Regions from separate parts of the Sphingopyxis sp. MG genome, predicted to be linked through region 1. Evidence: riboswitches for the same ligand, from Rfam matches in the RefSeq annotation. Region 1 holds a riboswitch; each other region holds the start of a gene.
The links. Region 1 has a riboswitch for cobalamin ahead of C3E99_RS12940 (TonB-dependent receptor plug domain-containing protein). Riboswitches for the same ligand answer to the same signal wherever they lie in the genome.
Positions count from the first base shown of each region.

Region 2: it holds a riboswitch for cobalamin, as region 1 does, so the genes downstream of both, C3E99_RS17160 (TonB-dependent receptor plug domain-containing protein) here and C3E99_RS12940 (TonB-dependent receptor plug domain-containing protein) in region 1, are expected to answer to the same signal.
Region 3: it holds a riboswitch for cobalamin, as region 1 does, so the genes downstream of both, metE (5-methyltetrahydropteroyltriglutamate--homocysteine S-methyltransferase) here and C3E99_RS12940 (TonB-dependent receptor plug domain-containing protein) in region 1, are expected to answer to the same signal.

Region 1 is NZ_CP026381.1:2,809,048-2,814,579, forward strand. It holds gene cobT (nicotinate-nucleotide--dimethylbenzimidazole phosphoribosyltransferase) at 1-304, opposite strand, end outside; gene C3E99_RS12930 (DUF1636 domain-containing protein) at 301-708, opposite strand; gene C3E99_RS12935 (hypothetical protein) at 711-1,256, opposite strand; gene C3E99_RS12940 (TonB-dependent receptor plug domain-containing protein) at 1,289-3,241, opposite strand; cobalamin riboswitch at 3,388-3,577, opposite strand; gene C3E99_RS12945 (cobyrinate a,c-diamide synthase) at 3,590-4,891, opposite strand; gene cobO (cob(I)yrinic acid a,c-diamide adenosyltransferase) at 4,888-5,496, opposite strand.
Region 2 is NZ_CP026381.1:3,740,850-3,746,381, forward strand. It holds gene C3E99_RS17135 (uracil-DNA glycosylase family protein) at 1-303, opposite strand, end outside; gene C3E99_RS17140 (DUF488 domain-containing protein) at 359-913, opposite strand; gene C3E99_RS17145 (DUF2945 domain-containing protein) at 906-1,121, opposite strand; gene C3E99_RS17150 (TonB-dependent receptor family protein) at 1,236-3,257, opposite strand; gene C3E99_RS17155 (DUF2946 family protein) at 3,326-3,715, opposite strand; cobalamin riboswitch at 3,822-4,041, shown strand; gene C3E99_RS17160 (TonB-dependent receptor plug domain-containing protein) at 4,222-5,532, shown strand, end outside.
Region 3 is NZ_CP026381.1:1,261,996-1,267,527, reverse strand. It holds gene C3E99_RS05810 (hypothetical protein) at 245-658, shown strand; gene C3E99_RS05805 (YceI family protein) at 756-1,400, shown strand; gene leuA (2-isopropylmalate synthase) at 1,612-3,276, shown strand; gene C3E99_RS05795 (hypothetical protein) at 3,445-3,984, shown strand; cobalamin riboswitch at 4,062-4,264, shown strand; gene metE (5-methyltetrahydropteroyltriglutamate--homocysteine S-methyltransferase) at 4,381-5,532, shown strand, end outside.

The sequences.
Region 1 (5,532 bases):
CGCCGCCCGCCTCAAAATTGGCGACCATCTGGGCCGTGACGGTTGAGGGAAAAGCGCTGACGCCGTGCACGGCGACGCCGTGATTGCCGGCGAAGATCACGGCGCGCGCGCGGTCGAGGCGCGGGCGCGCGCGCGACTGCCAGCCGGCGAAGAAGATGGCGATGTCTTCCAGCCGCCCCAGCGATCCGGCGGGCTTGGTCAGCGTCATCTGGCGCGCGCGGGCAGCCTCTTGCGCTTCGTCATCGATATTGCGCGGACGCGCCAGCGCGACCTCGAAATCCGCGATCGAGGCAAAGGCGGTCATTCGGCGACGAATCCCGGCGGCGGAACGCGGACGAGGAAATGTCCCTTCACGCCTTCCGGCCAGTCGGCATAGGCGACGCGGCCTTCGGCGCTGGCGGCATGATGCACGGCATAGTCGAGAATTGCGCGCGCCGCCGCGTCGTCCGGCGTGAAGCGGCCGAGCACATAGCCGACCTTTCCCGGCGCACGGATATGGACCGCGCAATATTCCTTGCAGGCGAACAGGCAGGGCATTTCTTCCACCGCGATCCGCGCATAGGCGGGCTCGCTGCGGGCAAGTCCGCGCAGCAGCCCGGCGAGCCGCGCCCCGCCGCGCACGCCCTCTTCATCCTCGCGCGCATCCTCGCCGTGACGGCAGGTGTTGCACACGATGACAGAGGGGCCGTCGGCGGCGGGGCGAAGCATCGTCACGCGGCCTGCGGTCTCGACACGTTCGCGGGCGCGTCGAGGCTGAAGCCCGCGCGCGTCAGCAGGGCCTGCGCCGCCAGCAGTCCGGCGAAGATCGCGCCATAGCGCACGAACTGGCGCAGCAGCACTTCGCCCGAAAAGGCCGACCAGCCATGGTCGAGCAGTGCCACCCAAGCGAGAATGCCGAGTTTGAAGCCGACGAAGGCGGCGGTGTAGCTGGCACTCATCCGCACGGCCGCTGGGAGGCTGCGCATCGAGCGCGCAACGGCCTCCGCCGACAGCAACGAGACGACCGCCGCCATGCCGAGCGCGAACGGCCACGCCGGGTTGCCCGTCTGATGCATGAAATAGGTCACGGCCTGCGCAGCGAACCAGGCAACGAACATCAGCATCAGTCCGATGCGACGCGGCACGTGCGTCGCGGCCAGCGCGGCCAGCGACGGAAAGGGCGTTGCACAGGCGAGAATCATCGAGGCGATGGTGCTCACCCCGGCCATGGTGCCGACCCAGACATTGCGTGCGAGAGCGGTAGAAGGCGTCTTCATATTCTTCTCCTCTGGCTGAAAATTCGGGCGCATCAGAAGCGTCCCCGGAAACCGGCGTAGATGGCGCGGCCTAGTGTGCCGTAACGGTAGGCCGTCATATAATTCTCATCGAAGATGTTCTCGGCACGCGCGAAGAAGCGGACATTCTCCGACAATCTGAATTCGGCGCGCAGGTCGATAAGCGTGTAATCGTCGAGGACGATGCTGTTCGACGCATTGTCGAAGCTCTTGCCGGACCAGCGCAGTGCCGCTCCGACGTCGAGACCGAAGGGCAGAGCGTAGCCGACCGACGCATTGGCCGCGTGGCGCGGACGGCGCGGCAGGTCCCTGCCGAAATTGGTCGCGCCCGGCGAACGATCCTCGGCCACGATCCAGCTATAATTGCCGTCGAGCGTCAGCGCGCCCAGCGTCAGCGCCGCCGTCGCCTCGATCCCATGCGCCTCGCCGCGCGCGACATTGGAATAATAGCCCGAACGGCGCGTGGAATCGCCAGGGACCAAGCAGAGCGGATTGGGCGTGGTGGGCGAGCAGGAATTGAAGATGATCTGCCCGGTCGTGATGCGATCGAACCAGACCCCGCCAACCGTCAGAGCGCGGCCGAACAATTGCTGCTCGATCCCTGCTTCCCAGCCATGCGCTTCCTCCGGGTCGAGCGCGACATTCCCATATTCGCTGAACATCTGATACAGCGTCGGCGCCTTGAAGCCTTCGCCATAGCTCGCGCGCAGGATGGTCCCGGTCGGCAGCCGCCAGACACCGCCCGCCGCAAACAGTGTCTGCCCGCCGAAACGGTCGTGATCGTCATGGCGGACGCCGCCGTTGATCGTCAGCCCGTTCAGGGGCTCGACGCTGAGCTGGCCATAAAGGCTCGTCACGTCCGCCTTGCCGATCGCGAAGTCGGGAAGGGGCGTCGCCAGCGAACCCGAAGGCGAGCGGCTGCGGAACCTCGACCGTTCATTCTCGACGCCAAAGACCGCGCTGACGCCGCGCGTGACATCGATATTGCCCTGATATTCCCAGCGGCGATTCTCTCCCTTGGCCTGAAGGCTGACGGGGCGGGCGCGCAGCGGCCCGTAATTGCTGCGATCGGTGTCGGTGTAGGAATAGGAAATCCGGTTGCGGAAACGCCCGTCCAACAGGTCGAAGTTGGCGCCGGCATAGCTCACGAATTCCTCGTTGAGCGCGTAGTCCGGCGTATCGCCGCTCGTCGAATCGAGATTGACGCGCGCCGTGGAATAATAGCCGCGCACTTCGACGCTGAGGTTCGAAGCAAGCGCCAGTTCGGCGCGGCCCGTCACGCTGCGGTTGCGATAGCCGTCGCGCTCGCCGCCGCCAAAGGCTGGGGCGATCGCCGAAATGCCGTCGGTGGTGAAGCTCTGGCCGCCGATGCGCCAGTTCAGCGGTCCCGTGCGGCCGCCGATCGCGGCGCGCGCGCTGACCGTGTTGCGCGATCCGGCCTCGATGTCGAAGCTGCCTTCCAGCGGTTTTTCGGGGATGGCCGTGACGATATTGACAACGCCGCCGATCGCCTGGCTGCCCCACAGGATCGACTGCGGACCACGCAGGATTTCGATCCGCTCCATGTCGCCGACCAGCAGGTTGGCGAAATTATAGCCGCCGCCGGCGGCCGCCGGATCGTTGAGCTTCACGCCATCGATCACGACAACGGTATGATCGGACTCGGCGCCGCGGATGCGGAGCGATGTCGCGGTGCCATAGCCGCCGTTGCGCGAGACGGTGATGCCGGGCGTGCGCAACAGCAACTCGGTCGCGCCGATATCCTGCGACCGGTCGATCGCCGTCTTGTCGAGCACGGTTATCGTCGACGGCACCTCGTCGAGTGCGAGCGGCGAGCGCGTCGCGGTGACGACGATGCTGTCCTCTTCGGACGTCGCGGCGGCGTTAGCGGCTTCTGCGGCCGATACGGGAAAGCCGGCTGCAAATGCCGCCAGTGAAATGGAACTTCGAACAATAACACGGAACATAGGGTACCCCATCGACAAGACCATTCGGTCGCTGGGTCGATGGCGGCCCACCCTGATAGGCGAACGACATCGGCCCGCGCAGCCGCGCGGTCACCTTTGTCGTCTGTCGGGTTCACCCCCGTCCGCCCGGCACACCCTGTCCGCGCGAAAGACGACGGCGACGGGCAGGTCTCCTGGCTCGCGGGTCGACGCCGGTCCGGGCCGCCTTCTCAGGACCGATGGTCCCAATGGCATATGGCCCGATGGCTCTCCGCTTACAGTTGCAGGGGCAGCAGGGGTTTCGCACCCCATTCCCTTTCAATCCCCTTTCGGGGAACCTGTCGCGGCCCGCTCGTTAGGCAAATCGCGTCAGGCGATCAAGTGAAAGAAGCTGCCCGTCACAGGACCGGCGCGATGGCCGGCGGGGCCGAGATCGCGACCTGCCGCGTCGGCGAGCCGGGCGAAGGGGGTGCCTTCGTTCGTCGATGTGATGGTCGCATGATGATATTCATGCCCCCACAGCGGCGTTTCGGCATCGGCGAAGCGCGTCGGCGCGAACAGCCGCGCCTGCCGATAGCCGAGCGACATCTTCCTTTTCGCGAAGCTGGTATCGACCGGCAGCAGCCCCGCCATCGGATGTACGATGCCGTCCGCATCCTCGGTGCTGCGGCCGAGCAGCATATAGCCGCCGCACTCGCCATGCACCGGCGCGCGCGCCGCGAAGGCGCGCAACCCCGCCATGAAGCGCGCATTGCTGGCAAGCCTGCCCGCGTGCAGTTCGGGATAGCCGCCGGGCAGCCAGCAGGCGTCGCAGTCCATCGGCGGCGCCTCGTCGGCGAGCGGCGAGAAGCTGCAAATCTCCGCGCCCGCATCGCGCCACCACGACGCCAGATGCGGATAGAAGAAGGCGAAGGCATCGTCGGCGGCGAGGGCGATGCGCTGCCCCGGCGGACGCAGGCGCGGTCGGACGGATGAGGCCGGAGAGGTCGCACGCGCCGCCGCGCGGATCGCGGCGAGGTCGCAATCGCGCGCGACGATGGCCGCGACGGCGTCGATCCGCTCGTCCAACGCGCCGTCTTCGCGCGCCTGCACCAGCCCGAGGTGGCGCGAGGCGACCGCCAGCGCTGGATCGCGGCGGATCATGCCGAACAGCGGCAGGTCGAGCGCGTCGAATCCTTCGGCGATCATCGCGGCGTGACGGTCGCTCGCAACGCGGTTGACGATGACCCCCGCCACCGGCGGCGCGCCGGGAAAGGTCGCGAGGCCATGCGCGACTGCCGCGACGCTCTGGCCCGCGCCCTCGGCATCGACGACGAGCAGGACCGGCCAACCCGTCAGCCGCGCGACCTCGGCCGCCGTACTGCTCCGGCCCGCGCCATCGAACAACCCCATCGCGGCTTCGGCAACAACCAGATCGGCGCCGCAGGCCGCCTGCGCCGCCAGCCCCTTCAGCATCGCCGGCGTCATCGCGAAGCCGTCGAGATTGACCGATGATCGCCCGGTCGCCACGGCGTGAAAGCCGGGGTCGATATAGTCGGGTCCGCATTTTGCCGCAGCGACGCCGAGTCCTTCGCGCAGGAAGGCGCGCTGCAGCCCGATCGCGACGAGCGTCTTGCCCGCCCCCGAGCGCGGCGCCGCGACCAGCAGGCCCGGCGCGAATTGGCCGCTCAAAACTCGATGCCCCGCTGCGCCTTCACGCCCGACCGGAACGGGTGCTTCACCTGCACCATCTCGGTGACGAGGTCGGCGGCTTCGATCAGCGCCTCGGGCGCATTGCGGCCGGTGACGATGACATGTTTCATCGCGCCCCGATCGAGCAGGCCCGCGATCACCTCGTCGACGGGCAGATATTCGTAGCGCAATACGATGTTGAGTTCGTCGGCGACAACCATCGCGATGTCGGGATCGGCGATCATCCGCTTCGCCTCGTCCCATCCGGCGCGCGCCCAGGCGATGTCGCGCGCACGGTCCTGCGTGTCCCAGGTGAAGCCTTCGCCCATCACCTTGTGCTCGACCTGCCCGGGAAAGGCCGAATAGACAGCCTTCTCGCCAGTCGCCCAACCGCCCTTGATGAACTGGACGATACCGACCTTCATCCCGTGCCCCAGCGCGCGGCACACCATGCCGAAGGCGGCGGTCGACTTTCCCTTGCCCTTGCCGGTGTGGACGATCAGCAGGCCCTTTTCCCGCGTCTTGTCGGCCATGATCTTGGCTCTTGCAGCCTGCCGCTTGCGCGCCTTTTCATTGTGGCGTTCATTGATTTCGTCTTCGGTCATCTTTCCCTCCGGGGCACGACATCGCTCTGGCGCGGC
Region 2 (5,532 bases), 930 kb from region 1:
AAAGCAGAAGCCCATCGGCAGGATCGCGACGCGCGAGGCGTCATAGAATTGCGCCTCGTCGATCCCCATCCATTCGCGCAGGCGCACCCCCGACGGGTCGTCGAACGGACGCCCGCTGGTGTGCGCTCTTATGCCCGGGGCCTGGCTCGCGATGCAGATTCGCGCGCTTTCCGACAATTGCAGGATCGGGCGCGGCTCGTGGCCCAGCGGCGGCCCGTAGCGCGGCGCGTCGCGGCAGATGCGGCAGGCGCGAACGGCCTCGACGAGGCTTTCGAACGGCTCGTCCGCCTTCACCCCGTCCATTGCCGCCTTCCCTCCCCTTTGCCGATCGCCGAGTCGCGCGCCTGCGCCGCCCGCGCTATACGCCTTTTTCCGGCGCGGGGGCGGGATAGACGATCGAACCGTCGGACCGCGGGATCGCCCCGTGCGTCAGCCGCGCGGGCTCCGGGCCGCGCTCCATGATGTGCGCGACGGCGGCGCCCGACACGATCAGATAGTCGGCGACGATGCGGCGGTGGCAGCGCCACCAGACGGCTTCCGAGCACATGATCGCGCAGCGGCGCTCGCGGCCGACGTCGATCAGATGCGCCAATCCCTCTCGAAACGCGGCGCCGAGCGCATAGTCGGCATAATTGTGGAAGCTGGCGTTGGTCCAGAAGCCGTTGAGCGCGCGCGGCACCTCGCGCTCGCGTTTGCGCAGGCCGCCGAGCGCCGCGATGCGCTCCCACGACAGGCCGCGCGCCGCGAGCGCATCGGGCAGGACGTCCTCGTTGAACTGCGGGTTCGACCGCGATCGCGGCATCCGCCGGATATCGACGAGGTGACGGACGCCGGCGTCCGCGAGCAGCCCGGCGAATTCGTCGAACGAGCGGCTGGAATGACCGATGGTGAAGAAGGGGACGGCCTCAGCCATCTATGCGTTCGAGCGCGCCGCCCTTGTGCGCCGCGACATGGTCGGTCTTGTCGCTCTTGATCTCATATTGCGGATCGTCCTTCGACGCGCGGTGGGTGTGGCCCTTGTAGTCGAAGTCGGCGGTGTGCACCTTGATGATCTTTCCCGAGACATGGCCCGCCTCCGAATTCCAGCGAACATGGTCGCCGATCCTGAACCGCTTCGTCATCGCCTGCTCTCCTTTCCGCTTCGCCCCTTTCCATAGAGTCGCGGACCCGCGTCAAGGTTCCGTCGCTCCCGCACGCCCCTCCCCCGGCCGGGCGGAGCGTGCGGGAGCACGGCGTCAGAAGCGGGCGCGCAAGCCCGCGGAAACGGCGCGGCGCTCGACCGGGTAATAGATCGCCGATGCGGCGTCGGCGGCGATCACCGCGCTGACGTCGCCGATCGCCTTCTTGCCGGCGATGTTGCGGACGTCGACGAAGGCGTCGATCCCGTCGGCAATGCGCGCGCCGCCGGTCAGGCCGACCAGCGCATAGCCCGGCGTGCGCACCCGGTTGGCATAATCGGCCCACGGTCCCTGCGGCACCCATTCGAGCGTCGGCGCGACGTGCAGCGCCTCGCCGCCGATGCGGACCTCCGCCCGATAGACATGCCTCGGCACCACCGGCAGGCGATTGTCGCCGAACTGCGCGTCGCCCCGGAAGCGGAAGTCGCTGTAGGCATAGGTCTGGCGCAGCCGCAGCCAGGGTGCGAGGGTCAGCTCCAGCCCGGCCTCCACCCCCCGATGCAGCGTCCGGTCGGCGTTGAAGGTCGCGGCGGGGATGCTGCTGTTCACCGTATATTGCAGCATCTCGCCGGTGATCGCCGCGCGATACCAGGCGACGTCCCAACGCACCGGACCCATCGTTCCGCGCGTGCCGATCTCCGCCGTCCAGGCGCGCTGCGGCCGGATGTCGGCGATCAGCGCGCTGGCGGGCGGCATGCCGATCGACTGGAACACCTCCCCGAAACCGGGAAATTCGGCCGAGCGGCTGTAGTTGGCGAAGATCTGGACATGCTCCGCCGGTTCGACCAGCACGCCGAACTTGGGCGAAAAGGCGTCGAACGCGACGCGCCCGTCGCCGGCCGGGGTCGCCGAAAAGCCGACGCGCCGCTTGCGCATGCCATCGGCATAGACGCCCCCCGCGATCAGCGTCACTGGCGGCACCGGCCGCACGCGCAGTTCGCCATAGAGGCTCGCGGTCCGCGCCTCCTGATCGGCGTCGAGGGTCAGCGCGCCGCGCCGGCCGGCGACGTTGACGAACTGCCGCGCGTGGGTGCTGCCACGGCGAATCTCGCCCCCCAGCGTCACCTCGACCGGCCCCGCCGCATAGTCGATCCGCGCGAACCCGCCGACGTCGGTCGATTTCTGATCGATCAGCTGAAAGATCGGGTGAAAGAGCGATTTCGCGTTGACGAAACCCCCGACCTCGAGCGTCGCGGTGCCGAGGTCGAAGCGGGTGCGGTTCTGCAGGCGCAGCGAATCGATGTCGCGCCGCTGGTCGCCCGCGACGCTGCTCGCATTGGCGCCGCGCGGGGCGGTCAGCGCCTGCGCCTCGGTCAGCGCGCCCGGCAGTTGCTGGCGGATGCGGTTGATGCTCGCATAGAAGCGCGTCGCGACCCCGTCGCCGAGCGTCAGCCCGACATTGCCGTGGAAGCGCAGGCTGCGGCGCTGCGCATGGTCGCGGTCGCCGTCCGACGTGTCGGCGCTGACCGCGCCCCAGGCGTCGACCGGCCCGCTGGCGACGCCCGCCGAAACCAGGCCGCGAAGCAGGCCGAAGCTGCCGGCATCGCCGCGCAGATAGACGCCCTGGGCGGTGCGCCCGGTCGGGGTCACGCCGTTGATCGCGCCCCCCAGCGTTCCCGAACCGAAGCGCAGCGCATTGGCGCCGCGCCAGACTTCGAGATGGTCGAAGAAGATCGGCTCCAGCTCCTGAAAATCGCCATTGTCGTCGGCGAGGTTGATCGGCACCCCGTCCTGCAACAGCGTGACGCCGCGCATGTGGAAGCCGCGCGAGAGGCCCGAGCCACGGATCGCCAAGCGCACCTCCTGCCCATAGCGCGGCTGGAGGTAGACGCCGGGCGAGAAGGCGAGCGTATCGCGCAGCGACACGATCGTCTTGTCGGCATAATCCTGATGCGTGACGACGTCGGTGCCGCCGGGGGTCTGCGCCGCGCGCTGCTGCGCGGCGTCGGCGAGCGTCGGCGCGGTGACGATGATCGTCGCCTCCTCGGCGTGAGCGGCCGTGGAAAACAGCACCGGGGAAAAGGAAAGGACGAGGGCGAGCGCCGGCAGGGGCGCCGCACGGGTAACGGAACGGGTCATGGAAAATCCTTCGCTGAAAATCAGGCAAGGCCGGCGCGCGCGAAAGCGCGGCCGGCGATCGGTCTGAATCAGGCGAAGGCGGGCGGGCCGGTGCTGGGGGGAAGCGGCGAGGCGATGCCCGGCGCGAAGCCGAGCGAGGGGATCGCCGGCGGCGCGGGGTCGACCCGCACCGGCGCCGCGGGCAGCGCCGGGGCATCGGGCACGATCGGCGCCACCGCGAGCGCGCCCCACGGGCAATGCTGCTGCCCCTCTCCATCGGGATGATCGCCCGCGGTCTGGACCGGGATGGTCATCGTCCCGCCGGGGTTCGACGGGTCCGAACAGACGCGGACGGTGATCGACCCCCCGGCATCGGGCCCGATCATCCAGCCCGGCGCGACCAGCACCCGCGCGAGCAGCGCGAGAAGCACCGGCAGCAGCAGCCAGCCCGGTCGGCGGAAGGCGGAAAGATCGGCCACGCCGCGCTCCTAGTCCCGGCGGACGGTTCGGGCAAGCGCGCAGGCCCCGCAAAAGCCGATTGCCAAAATGCGCCGAGGCGCTATGGGCGGGCGCCGCAAGGGCAACCTTGCATTGATCGCGCCGGTGCCCCGATGGGGCTTAAAAGGGAACGCGGTAAGGGGGTCCGGCCGGACCTTCGAAACCGGGGCTGTCCCTGCAACTGTAAGCGGCGAGCGCGATGCACCGACCCGGTCCCCGACCGGGTCTGCCACTGGGGCGACCTGGGAAGGCGTGCATCAAGCGACGACCCGCGAGCCAGGAGACCTGCCGGCGTGGGTCGCTCAATGCCTCGGTCCAGGGAAAGGCCAGGGCACGGAGAACTCCGTCGAGCGACGACCCAGCGGCCGGGGCCGCTTCGGGGCACGAAATGCGGGCGCCTTGCGCCAGCCCGCCGCCCGTGCGCCGGTCGATCGCGCACGCGGCTCGGCAGGTCCCCGCCTTCGCTCTCGGCGCGTGGGGGACTCCCATGTTGAAATACGGCCTTTCCATCGTGGCGCTGGCGGCGACCTCGCCGGCGCTGGCCCAGACCGGCGATGCCGCCGCCGACCCGCGCCCCGGCGACGCGATCATCGTCACCGCCTCGCGTTCGGGCGAAGGGGTCCGGGCGGACCAGCTCGGCGCCTCGGTCACGGCGATCGACAGCGAAGCGCTCGAACAGCGCCAGACGCGCATCGTTTCCGACGTGCTGCGCGACGTGCCCGGCGTCGCGGTCAGCCGCACCGGCGGCCTCGGCGGCATGACCGATATCCGCATCCGCGGCAGCGAAGCCAATCACGTCCTCGTCCTGGTCGACGGCATCGAGGTCGCCGACCCCTATCAGGGCCAGTTCGATTTCGGCGGTCTGCTCGCCGACCCCGCCGCGCGGATCGAGGTGCTGCGCGGCCAGCAATCGTCGCTCTATGGCTCCGACGCGATCGGCGGCGTGATCCATTACATCACCCTGTCGGGGCGCGAGGCGCCGGGCCTGAGCGCCCGGATCGAGGGCGGGTCGTTCGGCACCGTCGCCGGCAGCGCCCGCGCCGCGGGCGCATCGGACAGCTTCGACTATGCGATCACCGGTACCTATTACGGCGCGAACGGCTATCCGACCGCGCGCGGCGGGGTGCGCGACGTCGGGATGCAGACGGTCGGCGCGAGCGCGAAGCTGGGTTGGACGCCGAGCGACGCCTTCCGGCTGAACGCCGTGCTGCGCTATGGCTTCAGCGACGCCGACAACAACGACAGCGAATATGACACGACGAGCCCGCGCTTCGGCTATATCGTCGACAGCCCCGGCGTCCATGTCGAGACCGAATCCTTCCATGCCCTGCTGGCGGCCGAACTGACCGCGCTCGACGGGCGCTGGGTGACCAGCCTGTCGGGGCAGCTTTCCGACACCGCGCGCCACGGCCGCTCCCCCTTCGGGTTGGACTATGGCAGCAAGGGACAGCGCTACAAGGGATCGCTGACCTCTAGCATCCGCTTCGGGACCGATGCGATCGCCCACCGGCTGACCGGTGCGGTCGATGTCGAGCGCGAGGCGTTCCGCACGCTGACGCCGGGCGCCTTTCAGGGAAAGCGCCACACCGACAATCTGGGGCTGGTCGCCCAATATGAGCTGACCGCGGGCGCGCTCTCGCTCGGCGCGTCGCTGCGCCACGACGACAACAACCGCTTCGACGATGCGACGACCTGGCGCGTCCAGGGCAGCTATCGCCTTCCGACCGGCACGCGCATCCGCGGCGCCTATGGCACCGGGGTCAAGAATCCGGGCTATTTCGAGCTGTTCGGCTATATC
Region 3 (5,532 bases), 1.5 Mb from region 1:
GGCGAAAGCGGGGGTCCATGCGAAGCCGCGCTGCGCCAGTTGGACCCCGGCTTTCGCCGGGGAACAGCGCCTGACTTGCCTGAAGGGTATATGTCCCAACCAAGTTCAGGGTGACGAAGGGAGAATTCAGGGCGATAAAAGCGAGAAACCGTGCCGAACTCCGAATCCACAGGCCGCAGTTCGGCCTGGGTTCATCTGCGGCCGTCCATCGTCGCAGGCCACGACATCGGGAACGCGATCCGGAATGACAGGAAAAGCCGCTCTTCTGACTTGTCTCGCGGCCCTCGCCTCCGCGGTTCCGGCGCTTGCGCAGGAGGAGGAAAGCCTCGCGCAGTCGGCGCAGCCGCCGCAAAAGACCTCGATCCTCTATACCTATGGCGACGAACCCTGTCCCGAGGCGCAGGGCGACGAGATCGTCGTCTGCGCGCAGCAGCCCGAATCCGATCGCTACCGCGTCCCCAAGGAATTGCGCGAGGAGATCAAGGACGACGCCCCGGTCGGCGGCGGCAGCTGGGCATCGCAGGTCGAGGGTTATGAGACGATCGCCCGCGCCACCCGGCCGAACAGCTGTTCGCCGGTCGGCAGCTACGGCTTCACGGGCTGCGCCGCCGCCGCGCTGCGCGAATGGTTCGAGGCGCGGCGCGCGACGCACCCATAGACCCCACAGTCCGGAAACCGTGCGTTTCGCCGCGACGACATTGACGCCGCGCCGCCCTCTCGCCTAGCCTCGCCGCTCTCGGAACAGGAGCCCCCCCATGCGCCATACCCTTCCCTTCGCCGCTCTCGCGCTCGCCGTCGTCGCGGTCCCGGTCGTCCTTGCGCAGGGCGGCCCCGCCGTGCCCGGCGCGCCCGACAGGAGCCGCGTCGCCGCCGGAACCTATGCCGCCGACCCCGGTCACACGATCGTCGTGTGGGAGGTCGATCATTTCGGCTTCAGCAAATATCAGGGGATTTTCGGCGACGTGACCGGCACGCTCGTCCTCGATCCCGCCAACCCGGCGGCCGCGAAGGTCGACGTGACGATCCCGGTGTCGAAGGTGACGACGGCAAGCGCCGGGCTGACCGGCCATCTGCTTCGTGCCGGCAAGGACGGCGCCAAGCCCGATTTCTTCGGCCCCGATCCCGCCGACGCGCGTTTCGTGTCGACCCGCGTCGTCCTCGACGACGATGGCGACGAGGCGAAGGTGACGGGCAACCTCACGCTCAACGGCGTGACCCGGCCGGTGACGCTCGATGTCGATTTCCACGGCGCGGGCACCAATCCCGGCAGCAAGAAGGAAACCGTCGGCTTCGAGGCGGAGGGCGAGATTCGCCGCAGCGACTTTGGCATCCTCTATGGCATCCCGCTGGTCAGCGACCGTGTCGAGCTGAAGATTCACGCGGCGTTCGAGAAGCAGTAGGCGCCTTCCCACCGCACTTTTTGCGGCCGCCCTCTTGCCAAGCCCGCGCTTTTTGGTCATGAGCGCGGGCGATGCGCATGCGCGGCCTCCTTCTTCTGCGACTTACACGCCCTTGGGCGTGACTTTCGGCCTGCGCCTTTCGCGGCGGGCCACGCGCTCAAGGGCCTGACGACACAGCATCCGAATCCACACAAGCAGAAGAAGCCAACCCATGCCCATGCTCCGCGACCCCTCGGCCAAGTACCGACCCTTTCCGCAGGTCCCACTGGAAAACCGCCAGTGGCCCGCCCGCACGATCACCAAGGCCCCGATCTGGCTCTCGACCGATCTGCGCGACGGCAACCAGGCGCTGATCGACCCGATGGACGCCGAAAAGAAGACGCGCTTCTTCGACCTGCTCGTCAAATGCGGGCTCAAGGAGATCGAGGTCGGCTTCCCCGCTTCGGGCGCGACCGATTTCGATTATATCCAGAACCTCGTCCGCTCGGGCCGCATCCCCGACGACGTCACGCCACAGGTGCTGACGCAGGCGCGCGCCGACCTGATCCGCACCAGCTTCGACAGCCTGGCGGGCGCGAAGACCGCGATCGTCCACCTTTACAACGCGGTCAGCCCCGCGTGGCGCCGCATCGTCTTCGGCATGGAGATGCCCGAGATCAAACAGATCGCCATCGACGGCGCGAAGCAGCTGCGCGACAATGCCGCGCGCCTGCCCGGCACCGACTGGCGCTTCGAATACAGCCCCGAGACCTTCTCGACCGCGGAGATCGATTTCAGCATCGAATGCTGCGCCGCGGTGATGGACGTGCTCCAGCCGACGGCGGACAAGCCGATCATCCTCAACCTGCCCGCGACGGTCGAGGCGGCGACGCCGAACATCTACGCCGACCAGATCGAATATTTCTGCAAGCATCTGCCGAACCGCGACCGCGCGCTGATCAGCCTGCACACGCACAACGACCGCGGCACCGGGGTCGCGGCGGCCGAACTCGGCCTGCTCGCGGGCGCCGACCGCGTCGAGGGCTGCCTGTTCGGAAACGGCGAGCGCACCGGCAACACCTGCCTCGTCACCATCGCGCTCAACATGTACACGCAGGGCGTCGACCCCGAACTGGACTTCTCCGACATCGATCAGGTCATCCAGACGGTCGAATATTGCAACCAGTTGCCTGTCCACCCGCGCCACCCCTATGGCGGCGAGCTGGTCTACACCGCCTTTTCGGGCAGCCACCAGGACGCGATCAAGAAGGGGTTCGCGGCGCGCGAGCGGCAGAACGACGACAAGTGGGAAGTCCCTTACCTGCCGATCGACCCCGCCGACCTGGGGCGCAGCTACGAAGCGGTGATCCGCGTCAACAGCCAGTCGGGCAAGGGCGGCGTCGCCTGGGTGCTCGAACAGGACAAGGGGCTGAAGCTGCCGAAGAAGATGCAGACGAGCTTCAGCCACATCGTCCAGGCGGTGGCGGACCAGACGAGCCGCGAGCTGACCGCCGACGACATCTGGACCGCCTTCGAGGGGCATTATCTGGCGGCGGACGGCAAGCGCTTCCAGCTCGTGAGCTGGGCGGAAAGCCAGAGCGGCGCCGACCGCATCTTCGCCGGCAAGCTGACCATCGACGGCGCCGAGCGCAGCATCAGCGGCCGCGGCAACGGCCTGATGTCGAGCGTCGTCGCCGCGCTGGCCGAATCGGGCGGCCCGGCGATGGACATCGTCGATTATTCGGAACATGCGATCGGCCAGGGCAGCAACGTGCAGGCCGCCGCTTATGTCGAATGCCGCACCCCCGACGGCCGCAGCCTGTTCGGCTGCGGTCTCGACACCGATGTCGCGACCGCCAGCGTGCGCGCGATCCTGTCGGCGGCGAACGCGATCTGATCCGGTCGCGGAGGCCGGGGCGGCGCGGGCCGCCCCGGCCTCCGCGCACCCCTTCCCTCTCCCGTCCGCCGCATCCCGGTCACGACTGGCCCGATCGGCGTTTCGCGGTGCGCGCATTTGGTCCTAAGCCGATGCGCGCAGCCGGGGGGCGGCGAAGGAGAAGGACCCGTGAACGCATCCCAGGCCCCGTCCGCCAGCGGCCCGAGCGCGTCCGTCGCGCCCGCCGGGCCGCTCCCCGCCGACGGGGGAAGCAGCGACCTGTTCTGGAGCCTGCAATATTGCCGCGCGAGCGCGCTGTCGCTGACCCGTCTCGAACTGGCGCTCGCCAGCAGCGACCGGCAGCGGATCGTCGAGGCGATCGACCGCCTCCACGCGCTCGACCGCGAAATCGAGCGCAGGGTCGCAAGCCTGCCGCCGCCGCCCGATCCCGACCCCGAGCGCGAGGCGATCGACCGGCACCTCGACCGCGAGAAGATGGCGGTGGCGTTCGAGAAGCTGGCGCTCGCCAGCGGGATCAGCGGCCCCGCCCTCGCATCGCCGCCCGCCTTCGCGGCGCGCACGCGGCCCGAACCCGAGCTTTCTCATGCGGTCGAAGGGCCGCCCTTCGATCGCCGGCGGACCCATATTCTCGCCTCGCACGGCCCGAAGATCGCGCTCCTGCTGGCGATCGCGGCCGCCACCGCCGCGCTGCTGGCGACTGCCTTTTAGGATAGGGGCAATCACCACGCCGCGAAACACATATAAAGATTTCTTTATATAGTGCTTGACAGGATCGTCGCGGCGCCTATTCTGCATGCTGTCGAGGTTCTTCGCGCCGGGCATCCGGGGCGGAGCGAAGATGGGAAGCCGGTGCAAAACCGGCGCTGCCCCCGCAACTGTAAGCGGCGAGCGGCGGTCGATCATGCCACTGGTTCGGCAAGGAACCGGGAAGGCCAGACCGCTGCGGCGACCCGCGAGCCAGGAGACCTGCCTCGTCAGATACGTCCTCCGGCGGGGTGCCCGGTCAGGCCGCATGCATGGCTGCGTCCGACCCTTGCCCTGCGGACGCGGGATATCGTGCGTTCGCGTCTGTCCGTCGCCCTTGCCCCCTGCAAGGTGCTCGAAATGACTGTCAGCGTCGCCACTTTAGGCTTTCCCCGCATCGGCCTTCGCCGCGAACTCAAGGTCGCGCTCGAATCCTACTGGTCGGACAAATCGACCCTCGCCGACCTGCACGCCGCAGCCGCTGGCCTGCGCGTCGCCCATTGGGCGCGGCAGAAGGCGCTGGGGGCCGACATCCTGCCGTCGAACGATTTTTCGCTCTACGACCATGTGCTCGACACCTCGGCGCTGATCGGCGCCGTCCCCGCGCGCTACGACTGGGACGGCGAGACGGTCGATACCGATCTCTATTTCGCGATGGCGCGCGGCGCGCAGGGCGATCCGATGCACGCCGGGTGCGGCCACGCCGCCGATACGACCGCGCAGGAGATGACCAAATGGTTCGACACCAACTATCATTTCCTCGTCCCCGAACTCACCGCCGGCCAGACCTTCCGCATCGCTTCGACGAAGATCTTCGACGAATATGACGAAGCGAAGGCGCTGGGGTATCAGACGCGCCCGGTGCTGCTCGGCCCGGTCAGCTACCTGATGCTCGCCAAGGGCAAGGCGGTCGAACCGCTCGCCCTGCTTCCCGCGCTGCTCGACACCTATGCCGAGATTCTCGCGCGGCTGACGAAACAGGGCGCCGAGTGGGTGCAGATCGACGAGCCCTGCCTCGTCCTCGATCTCGACGATGCGCAGCGCGCCGCGTTCGAGCGCGCCTATGCGCGGCTCGCGACGGCGGGGCCACGCCTGATGCTCACCCCCTATTTCGGCGGTCTCGGCGACAATCTCGATCTCGCTGCCGAACTGCCCGTCCACGGCCTCCACCTCGACCTCGTCCGCGCGCCCGAACAGCTCGGCCCGGCACTCGACAAGGTGCGGTCGCACGTCCTGCTGTCGCTCGGCATCGTCGACGGCCGCAACATCTGGCGCGCCAACCTTTCCGACCTTTACTGGCGGCTCAAGGAACTGGCGGCGACGCGCGACCTGATCCTCGCGCCATCCTGTTCGCTGCTCCACGTCCCGGTCGATCTGGCGCTCGAAACCGCGCTCGATCCCGAAATCGCGCAATGGCTGGCCTTCGCGACGCAAAAGATCGAGGAACTCGCCGCGCTCGCCAGGGCGTTGAACGAAGGCGAGGATGCCGCCTTCGCCGCCTTTTCGGCGTCG